3 regions of the Actinomadura sp. NPDC048394 genome follow, and region 1 is predicted to be linked to each of the others. Evidence: riboswitches for the same ligand, from Rfam matches in the RefSeq annotation. Region 1 holds a riboswitch; each other region holds the start of a gene.

Region 1 (3,267 bases):
CGGGCCGCGTCGCCGGCGCCGATGTGGTCGAGCAGCATCGCGACCGACAGGATCGTGGCGGTCGGGTCGGCCTTGCCCTGCCCCGCGATGTCGGGGGCGCTGCCGTGCACCGGCTCGAACATCGACGGCGCCGTCCGGTCGGGGTTGACGTTCCCGGACGCGGCGAGCCCGATGCCGCCGGCGATCGCGGCGCCGATGTCGGTGATGATGTCGCCGAACAGGTTGTCGGTGACGACGACGTCGAACCGCTGCGGCTGGCCGACGAAGAACATGGTGGCCGCGTCGACATGGCAGTAGTCGGTGCTGACCTGCGGGTACTCCGCGCCGACCTGCTTCATCACGCGCTGGTAGAGATCACCGGCGAAGGTCAGGACGTTGTCCTTGTGGACCAGCGTCAGCCTCTTGCGCGGCCGCGACGCGGCGACCTCGAACGCGTACCGGACGACCCGCTCGACGCCGAACGCGGTGTTGACGCTCTCCTGCGTGGCGACCTCGTGCGGGGTGCCCTTGCGCAGGACGCCGCCGACGCCCGTGTAGGGGCCCTCGGTGCCCTCGCGGACGACGACCATGTCGATGTCGTCCGGCGTGACGTCGGCGAGGGGGGTCTTCACGCCCGGGAACAGCTTCACCGGGCGGAGGTTGACGTAGTGGTCGAGCTCGAACCGGGTCCGCAGCAGCAGCCCGCGCTCCAGCGTCCCGCTCGGGACGCTCGGGTCGCCGACGGCGCCGAGCAGGATGACGTCCTGGCCGCGCAGCTCCTCCAGCACCGAGTCGGGCAGCGTCTCCCCGGTCCGGTGCCAGCGGGCGGCGCCCAGGTCGTAGGAGGTCTGCTCGAACGCGAGGTCGCTGGACGGGGCGACGGCCTCGAGGACCTTCAGTCCCTCGGCGACCACCTCGGGGCCGATCCCGTCACCGGGGATGACGGCCAGACGAATGCTGCGGGAAGCCATGGGCGTACTGTACTGCAAACGTCTCACTGCTTGGGCGTTCGTCTCATATCCCGGTACGCGGGTCTCGCCGCCGGCGACCCGGCGTCACCTTTGTCACTTTTCGCGGGGTTGACGGGCCGGGTGGGAGAAGGGACGCTCTCCTCGACAAGTTCACATCGAGGCGACGGTGCGCAGGAACCTGGTGCGAATCCAGGACGGTCCCGCCACTGTGACCAGGGAGTCTCCCCCCACCGCACGACCACGGCCGGGCCACCGGCGGGAAGGTCGGCGGGAGACGGCGATCTGGGAGTCAGGACACTGACCCGTCGTCCTCCCGCAACCGGGGCGAGTGCACCCCGTGAGGAGAACCCCGACATGGCCGAGTCCGCCGTACCGTCCGCCACGTCCCCGCAGGCCGAGCCGTCCGCGGCGCCGCTGCGCCTGCCGATCCGCGACATCGTGCCGTGGGCGGTGCTCGCCGTCGTGCTGGCCGCGATCCTGATCTACTTCGTCGGCGCCGAGCAGGGCGCCACGTCGATCTTCGGCGGCACCTGGGTGCACGAGTTCACCCACGACGGCCGCCACCTCCTCGGCTTCCCCTGCCACTGAGTTCCACGCAAGCCCGGCCCAAGGGCCTCGCCTGGCGGCTCGGCCCTTGACCGTGCTTGGGCGAGCGCGAACTCGCTTCGCGAGCTTCCCGGTGGACTCGCCTCCGGCGTCGTCCACCGGTCAGATAGCGCGCTCGCGCGGTGGCCGGGGATTCCGATTCGAGGAGATGTCGATGAGAGCACTGCTGGTCCGCGGGATGCTCGCGGGCCTGGCGGCGGCCGCCCTGGCCCTGGTCGTCGCCTGGCTGTACGGGGAGCCGCAGGTCGGGCACGCGATCGCATTCGAGGAGGCGCGGGCGCACGCCGAGCACGCGGGGCACGAACCGGAGGTCGTCGGCCGGGGCGTGCAGAAGACGGCCGGGCTGATCACCGCGATGGCCGTGTACGGGGTGGCGCTCGGCGGCCTGTTCTCGATCGCGTTCGCCTTCGCGGCGGGACGGCTCGGACGGCTCGGCGCGCGCGCCACGGCCGCCCTGGTCGCCCTGGCCGGGTTCGTCGCGATCGAGCTGGTGCCGTTCCTGAAGTACCCCGCGACGCCCCCGGCGGTCGGCAACCCGGCGACCATCGGGAGCCGGACGGCGCTGTACTTCTGCATGATGGCGCTGGGCGTCCTGGCGACGACCGCGGCGGTGATCGTGTGCCGCCGCCTCGTCCCCCGGCTCGGGGCCTGGAACGCGATCACGGTCACCGCGGTCGGCTACGCCGTCCTGCTGGCCGTCGTGTACCGGCTCACGCCGAAGCCCGACGCGATCCCGGAGCACTTCCCGGCGACGGTCCTGTGGAACTTCCGGATCGCCTCTCTGGGCGTCCAGCTCGTCCTGTGGGCCACGATCGGGCTGCTGTTCGGGTACCTGACCGAGCGTTCGGTCGCGCGGCGGCGCGCCGCCGTCCTGGTCTGAGGGCCGCGGGCCGTCGTCACGGGCGCCTCCGTGGCGACGGCGCGGCGCGGCGCGGCGGGCGGCGCAGGCCGCAGTCGCCGCACATCTCGCCGCCGGGCGGGACGCGGTAGTACAGGCAGCAGTTGCGCCGGGTGAAGCCGTGCGGGCCCAGCGTCCCGGTCCCCGCCAGGGGCGGGCGGGACAGCAGTTCGCGGACGATCGCGGTGCGGGCGCCGTCCGGCGGGCCGACGTTCAGGCCGCCGGCGAGCGCCGATGCCGCGTTCCCCCACAGCAGGCCGTCCGCGAGGCTCGTGAAGGTCAGCATCGTCGCGCGCAGCGGCTCCAGCTGGCCCGTGACGACCTGGCCGTGGACGAGGTCGGCGGCTTCGGCGGCGCCGCCGGCGCGGTGCCCGCGCGGCTCGGCCAGCCAGAGCGCTACGGGGGCGCCCGGCGCCCACCGCCAGTGCAGGCCGGCCAGGTCGGGCACGACGCCCAGCGCCGCCGCCGCGACGACGGGCGACCAGAGGCGCGACGCGAGGCCCTGGAACAGGATGGACGCGGCGACGCGCCGCTCGCCGGTGCCGAGCCGCTCCGCGTAGAGGCCGGTGAGGCCCGCGAGGCGTTCCGGGTCGCGTTCGGGCAGCGGCCGCCACGTCGGATCGGCCTCCTCGGCCGGATCGGTGGAGATCGCGAAGTACGGCCCGAGGCGCCCGGCGGCGCTCAGCGCCTCCCTGACCTCCCCGGGCCCGGCGGGCATCGGCGACGGCATGGCGTTCACCCTGCCATGCCCGTCCCGGCGCACGGCCGCGAGGCCGCCGCAGGGCCGGGAGGGCGGGGCGCGCTAGCGGGAGG
Region 2 (3,267 bases), on a different contig from region 1:
CTCCAGGATCTCGGTGCACAGGTTCGACAGGTGGACGGTCCGGCCCGGCTCGGCGGTCTGGTTGCAGGCCCGGTTCGCGGCGTCCTTGAAGGTCATCCACCCGTTGCCCGTCTCCGCGAGCGTGCGCATCATCCGCCCGTAGAGCTTGCGGGCCGGGACCTGCCGGACGTACCGGCCCTCCTTTTCGGCCGCCCGGTACGCCTTGTCGAAAGCGTCGCCCCAGAGGTCGGTGAGCTCCGGGACCTCCTTCGGGTCGAACAGCGACCACGTCCCGTCCGCCTCGACGCGGCGCATGAACTCGTCCGGGACCCAGTTCGCCAGGTTCAGGTTGTGGGTGCGGCGCGCGTCCTCGCCGGTGTTGTCGCGCAGCTCGAGGAACTCCTCGACGTCGGCGTGCCACGGCTCCAGGTACACGCACGCGGCGCCCTTGCGGCGGCCGCCCTGGTTGACGGCGGCGACGGAAGCGTCCAGCGTGCGCAGCCACGGGACGATCCCGTTGGAGTGCCCGTTCGTGCCGCGGATCAGCGACCCGCGCGAGCGGACCCGCGTCCAGGAGATCCCGATCCCGCCCGCGTACTTGCTGAGCCGCGCGACCTGCCCGTACCGCTCGTAGATCGCCTCCAGCTCGTCGCGCGGCGAGTCCAGCAGGAAGCACGACGACAGCTGCGGGCGGCGCGCCGCCGAGTTGAACAGCGTCGGCGAGCTGGGCAGGTACGACAGCGTGCTGAGCAGCCCGTACAGCTCGGCGGCCTCCTCCACGCTCTCGGACAGACCGACGGCCACCCGCAGGAAGAAGTGCTGCGGGCGCTCCAACACGAGCCGGGTCCGCGGATGCCGCAGCAGGTAGCGGTCGTAGAGGGTGCGGAGGCCGAAGTAGCCGAACCGGTCGTCCGCCTCCTCATCGATCAAGGCGTCCAGGGCGGCGGCGTTCGCGGCGACGAACGCGGCGGGGCCGTCCGCGAGGAGTCCCTCGGCGTGCGCGGCGGCGACGGACTCCGCGAAGCTCCGGACGCCCGCCTCGGCGGTCTCGTCGCGGATCCGGCCCGCGAGCAGCCGCGCGGCGACCCGCGAGTACCCCGGCTCCGCCGCGACCAGCGCGGCGGCCTCCCCGATCGCGAGGTCCCGCAGGTCCGCGGCGCTCGCGCCGTCCCCCGCGCGGACCGCGCCGAGCACCCGTTCCGGCGCGGTCCCCTCGATGCCGGCACAGGCCGCCGCGACGTCGGCGGCGATCCCCGGCGCCGCCGGCGCCTGCATGGTGACTGTCACGTTCTCTCCCTCGTGAGCCGGCCTCGCGAGGGCATGCGAACGGGAGCGACGGCATGCTGCCGCGCACCGTCCCCCGGCTCACCCGCGAAGCCTCGGACGTACGGCGTGCATGGCAGGTCTTCGGACTCGCGGGCGCCGCGCCTCCGTCCGGAGGCACGACCTACTGGCCGTCGCTTCCCGATCCGGTCGCCCGGTTCAGTGCCTGTGACGGCGGTCGTTCCCGCTCACCGCTGCGGGGCAGTCCCGGACTCGCACCGGGTTCCCTCTTGCGACGCCCCCGCCGCGAGCGGCGGGGGCGAACCAGCACGGGATTGAACCCTACATCTTGTTGATCCTCATTGCGCAACCCCAACATGTAGGGCGCGTCGGGATCGGATCCCGGGGGTCGGATGCGGCCGCCCGGACGGAGGTGGGACGATGTCCCCGTCATGTCCCCGCGTCCCAGGCAGCCGGTCTTCCGCACCGCGCGCGCGGTCGTCTTCGCGACCGTGTGCGTCACGCTGGCGACCCTCGGCCACGACCTCGCCTCGCACGACCCCGTGCCGGGCTGGGCGGTGCTCGCCGGATTCGGCGCGGTCCTCGCCGTCACCCTCGCCCTCGCCGGCCACGAGCGCTCCCTCCCGACGATCATGGGCGGGCTGCTCGGCGGCCAGTTCGCGCTGCACACCCTGTTCGCGAGCGCGACCGAGGGCATGCGCGACTGCGACACCACCGCCCATGCGGGACACGCCGCCGCGGCGCCCGCGATGCACGGCTCCGGCACCTCCATGACCCTCGCGCACGTCGCCGCCGCCATCGCCGCCGCCTGGTGGCTGCGGCGCGGCGAGCGGGCCGCGTGGTCCCTCGCCCGGCGCCTCGCGTCCGCCGCCGACCGGCCGATCCGGCTGCTGCTCGCGCTGCTGCTGATCGAACCGGCGGAGCGCCCGGTGCGTACCCCCGTGGTGCCGGTGGCGGCCGGCGCGCTCGCCACGGGACGCGCGCTCCGGCACCAGGTCGTCCGGCGGGGACCCCCGCCGCGTTCGAGGGCGCTCGCCCGCCTCTGAGGCGAGCGCCGTACGTCACCGGCCGCCGGACCCCCGGCGCCCGGCCATTCCCGTACGACTCGAACGGAGTTCCGTCTTGCCTTCCCGCACGCATGCCCGCCGGCTCGGCACGCTCGCCTCGCTGACCGGCCTCGGTCTGATCGCCTTCGCCACCGCCGCGTCCGCGCACGTCACCGTCAACCCGAAGACCGCCGAGCAGGGCTCCTACGCCAAGGTCTCGTTCCGGGTGCCGAACGAGGAGGACCACGCCGACACCACCAAGCTCGTCGTGAACCTCCCGGCCGACCACCCGGTGGCGTCGGTGTCGGTGCGTCCCGTCCCCGGCTGGACGGCGAAGGTCGTCGAGTCCACGCTGCCGAAGCCGATCAAGACCGAGGGCGGCGAGCTGACCAAGGCCGTCACGCAGATCACCTGGTCCGGCGGCAAGATCGAGCCCGGCCAGTTCCAGGAGTTCGACGTCTCGCTCGGCCCGCTGCCGACCGACACCGACACGATGATGTTCAAGGCCGACCAGACCTACTCCGACGGCCAGGTCGTCAAGTGGGAGCAGGACCCGGGCGACGGCTCGAACGAGCCCGAGCACCCGGCGCCCACGCTGAAGCTGACGCCCAAGGGCACCGGCGACGCCGCCACCGCCGGGCTCACCGCGCAGTCGAAGCCGGCCGCCGCGAAGACCGAGGCGAGCTCGGACGACGGCACCGCGCGCGTCCTCGGCGGCGTCGGCATCGGCGTCGGCGTGATCGGCATCGCGGTCGGCGGCTACGGCCTGTCCCGCGCGCGGAGCCGGGCGTGAGCCGGGCCGTCCGGCGCACCGCCGCCGGCGCCGGCGCGGCCTTCGCCGCGCTCGCGCTCGCGCTGGCCGCGCCGCCCGCGTCCGCGCACACGTCGCTGACCGGCGCGAACCCGGCCGCGAACGCGACGATCGCGCCGCCCACCCAGATCGTCCTGACCTACGCCG
Region 3 (3,267 bases), on a different contig from region 1:
GCTCCCGGCCTGGCGGCGCCGCCGGGCGCCCCCTCCGACCCGGTGGCCGACCTCGCCGCCGACACCATGGCCGACGCGATGGCCGCGGGCGCCGCGCGCGGACCGGCCGGCGCCAGGCCGGGCTGGGTGTGGGCGCTGCCCGGCGGCCCCGGCTGCGCGAGCCACGCCCGCCGCGTGCTGCGCGACGCGCTCGCCTCGCTCGGCGTGCGGGACGAGGTGATCGGCGACGCCCAGCTCATGGTGAGCGAGCTGGCCACCAACGCCCACCAGCACGCCGGCGACCACGGCCCGCACGAGCTGTGGCTCTACCTCGGCGACCCGGCCGCCGGCCCGGAGCCCCGCCCGTCCGGCGACCCCGGCGGCCCGTCCGGCGGCCCGTCCGACCGGCCCGGGGCTCTGGCCGGCGGCGAGGTGCGGTGCGCGGTCTTCGACGCCTACGCCGAGGCGGCGCTGCCCGGCTACTCGTGGACGTCGGGGGACTGCGGGCGCGGGCTCAGCATCGTCCGGGAGCTGTCGTGCGGGCGCTGGGGCATGCTGCGGACGCTGTCACGGCTCGGCCCGGGCGTCCGCGGCAAGGCCGTCTGGTTCGCCGTCCCGGTGCGCGGCGGAGTGCAGCAGCCGGTTCCCGGCCTCTAGGCGCTCCCCGCTCGCCGGCCCGGGCTCCGCGTCCCGGGCCTCCAGCGCGGGGGCGATGTCGGTGACCATCGACAGCAGCGACCTGGTCAGCAGCGTCTGCACCTGCGCGCGGTCGAGGGTCCGCTCCTGGAGCCACTGCCGCGTCGCCGCGTCCGCGAGCCCGGAGTAGACGCGCAGGACGGCCCGCAGCGTGCCGGTCGGCGCGGGCACCCGCAGGACGGCGAGCATGTGCTCGACCGTCCGGTCGCGGAACCGGTTGACGATGTCCAGCAGCTCCGGGTCCTGCCCGAAGCCCTCCGCGTCCAGCGCCGCGAACCAGGTGGTGGCGTTCCGCTCGGCGGTGTCCAGGAACAGGTTCACGCACAGTTCGACGGTCTCGGGCAGCGTCATCCGCTCGTCCGGCGGCGGCGCCTGCACCGCCGCGGTGGCGGTCAGGCCCTGGACGACCTTGAGGAACAGCTCGCGCTTGGTGCCGAAGTAGTAGTGGATGAGCCCGCGCTGGACGCCGGCCTCCCGGGCGATCGCCGCCGTGGCGACCTCCGCGTACGGCAGTTCGGTGAACATGCGGCGCGCGACGTCGAGGATCTGGTCGCGCCGCTCGTCGCGCGGCAGGCGCTGATAGCGGGCCTTCGGGGTCCTGGTGGCGCCCGGGCGCGGCGTCGCGGCTCCGGCGGCCTCGCCGCGCGGGGCTGCGCGTCGCTCCATACCGACCAGTAGACCATTCTCATTGGCGTATCGCCAACATTGACCATCACTCCGCCGATAGACCGCCGGGTCGAGCGCGCCCGGCCGGTGTGCGATCCTGGGCGGGCGACGGACGCGGAGGAACCCGGTGCGAATCCGGGGCTGTCCCGCAACTGTGACCAGGGGAGCGCCCCCTCGACGCGGCCACGGCACGCGGTGCTGGAAGGCCGAGGGAGCGCGGTGATCCGGGAGCCAGGAGACTCCGGCCGTCGGACAGGCACCGCCACGGGCGTGGACACCCGAGGAAGGATGACGACACGTGCGACCCGCGTCGAAGACGGGCGCCGGCCGGCCGGAGCGGCGCGCCCGCGCGCGCTACCCCTTCTCCGCCGTCGTCGGGATGGACGATCTCAAGCTCGCCCTGCTGATCAACGCCGTGTCGCCGGGCGTCGGCGGCGTGCTGGTGCGCGGCGAGAAGGGCACCGCGAAGTCGACGATCGTGCGCGCGCTGGCCGGGCTGCTGCCGCCGGTGCCGGTCGTGCCGGGCTGCCGGTTCTCCTGCGATCCCGCCGACCCCGACCCGTCCTGCCCGGACGGCCCGGACGGCCCGCACGCCGCGGGCGGCGCTGAGGCGCGGGCAGCGCGGCTGGTGGAGCTGCCGGTGGGCGCGTCCGAGGACCGGCTCACCGGCTCGCTGGACATCGAGCGCGCGCTCACCGAGGGCGTGAAGGCGTTCGAGCCGGGCCTGCTCGCGGCGGCGCACCGCGGCGTGCTGTACGTCGACGAGGTCAACCTCCTCCATGACCACCTGGTCGACCTGCTGCTGGACGCGGCGGCCATGGGCGAGTCGTACGTGGAGCGCGAGGGCGTGTCGGTCCGGCACGCGGCGCGGTTCCTGCTGGTCGGGACGATGAACCCGGAGGAGGGCGAGCTGCGCCCGCAGCTGCTGGACCGGTTCGGGCTGACCGTCGAGGTCGCCGCGACCCGCGACCCGGCCGAGCGCGCCGAGGTCGTCCGGCGGCGGCTGCGGTTCGAGGACGACCCGGACGGCTTCGCCGCGGCCTTCGCCGAGGACGAGGCCGACCTGGCCAACCGGATCGCCGCCGCCCGCGACCGGCTGCCCGCCGTGGAGCTGACCGACGCCGCGCTCCGCCAGATCACCGCCGTATGCGCGTCGTTCGAGGTCGACGGCCTGCGCGCCGACCTGGTGACGGCCCGCGCGGCGATCGCGCTGGCCGCCTGGCACGGCCGCGACGCGGTGACGGCCGACGACGTGCGGACGGCGGCGCGGCTCGCGCTGCCGCACCGGCGCCGCCGCGACCCGTTCGACGCGCCCGGCCTGGACCGGCAGAAGCTCGACGAGGTCCTCGACGAGCACGGCGACGATCCGGAACCGCCGCCCGACGACCCGGGGCCTTCCGACGACGGGCCCGGCGGACCGGACGGGGGAGGCGGCGGCCTTCCCGACGGCCCCGAACAGGACGCGTCCGTCCCGCCTCCTGCCGTCCCGCCGCAGGCGGAACAGTCGGAGCCGTCCGTGGAGAGCGGCGGCCCGGGGCGTTCGGGTGAGAGCGAGCCCGCGCCCGCGGACGCCGCCTACAAGCCGCGCCTTTTCACCGTCCCCGGGCTGGGCGACGGTGCGCCGGGACGGCGTTCCAAGGCGCGCAGCCCGTACGGGCGCGTCTCGGGTGCCCGGCCGGGCGCGCGCGGGCTGCACCTAACGGCGACGCTCCGCGCGGCGGCACCGCACCAGCGCGCGCGGGGACGTACCGGTTCCGGTCTGGTCGTCCAACCCGAAGACCTGCGCGAAGCGGTCCGCGACGGGCGGGAAGGCAATCTCGTCCTGTTCGTGGTGGACGCCAGCGGGTCGATGGCGGCGCGCAAGCGGATGCGCGCGGTGAAGGGCGCCGTCCTGAGCCTCCTTCTCGACGCCTACCAGCGGCGCGA

What was found. Region 1 has a riboswitch for cobalamin ahead of AB0C78_RS38500 (CbtB domain-containing protein). Riboswitches for the same ligand answer to the same signal wherever they lie in the genome.
Region 2: linked by a shared signal. The riboswitch ahead of AB0C78_RS07260 (ribonucleoside-diphosphate reductase subunit alpha) and the one ahead of AB0C78_RS38500 (CbtB domain-containing protein) in region 1 are both predicted to bind cobalamin.
Region 3: linked by a shared signal. The riboswitch ahead of AB0C78_RS33770 (putative cobaltochelatase) and the one ahead of AB0C78_RS38500 (CbtB domain-containing protein) in region 1 are both predicted to bind cobalamin.

What each region holds. Positions count from the first base shown of each region.
Region 1 is NZ_JBEZJL010000072.1:4,653-7,919, forward strand. Features, by position in the region: gene AB0C78_RS38495 (3-isopropylmalate dehydrogenase) at 1-950, opposite strand, end outside; cobalamin riboswitch at 1,080-1,271, shown strand; gene AB0C78_RS38500 (CbtB domain-containing protein) at 1,305-1,538, shown strand; gene AB0C78_RS38505 (CbtA family protein) at 1,711-2,436, shown strand; gene AB0C78_RS38510 ((2Fe-2S)-binding protein) at 2,453-3,184, opposite strand.
Region 2 is NZ_JBEZJL010000008.1:66,136-69,402, reverse strand. Features, by position in the region: gene AB0C78_RS07260 (ribonucleoside-diphosphate reductase subunit alpha) at 1-1,266, opposite strand, end outside; cobalamin riboswitch at 1,360-1,586, opposite strand; gene AB0C78_RS07255 (hypothetical protein) at 1,695-2,309, shown strand; gene AB0C78_RS07250 (YcnI family protein) at 2,386-3,102, shown strand; gene AB0C78_RS07245 (copper resistance CopC family protein) at 3,099-3,267, shown strand, end outside.
Region 3 is NZ_JBEZJL010000055.1:66,547-69,813, reverse strand. Features, by position in the region: gene AB0C78_RS33780 (ATP-binding protein) at 1-636, shown strand, start outside; gene AB0C78_RS33775 (helix-turn-helix domain-containing protein) at 547-1,341, opposite strand; cobalamin riboswitch at 1,459-1,583, shown strand; gene AB0C78_RS33770 (putative cobaltochelatase) at 1,640-3,267, shown strand, end outside.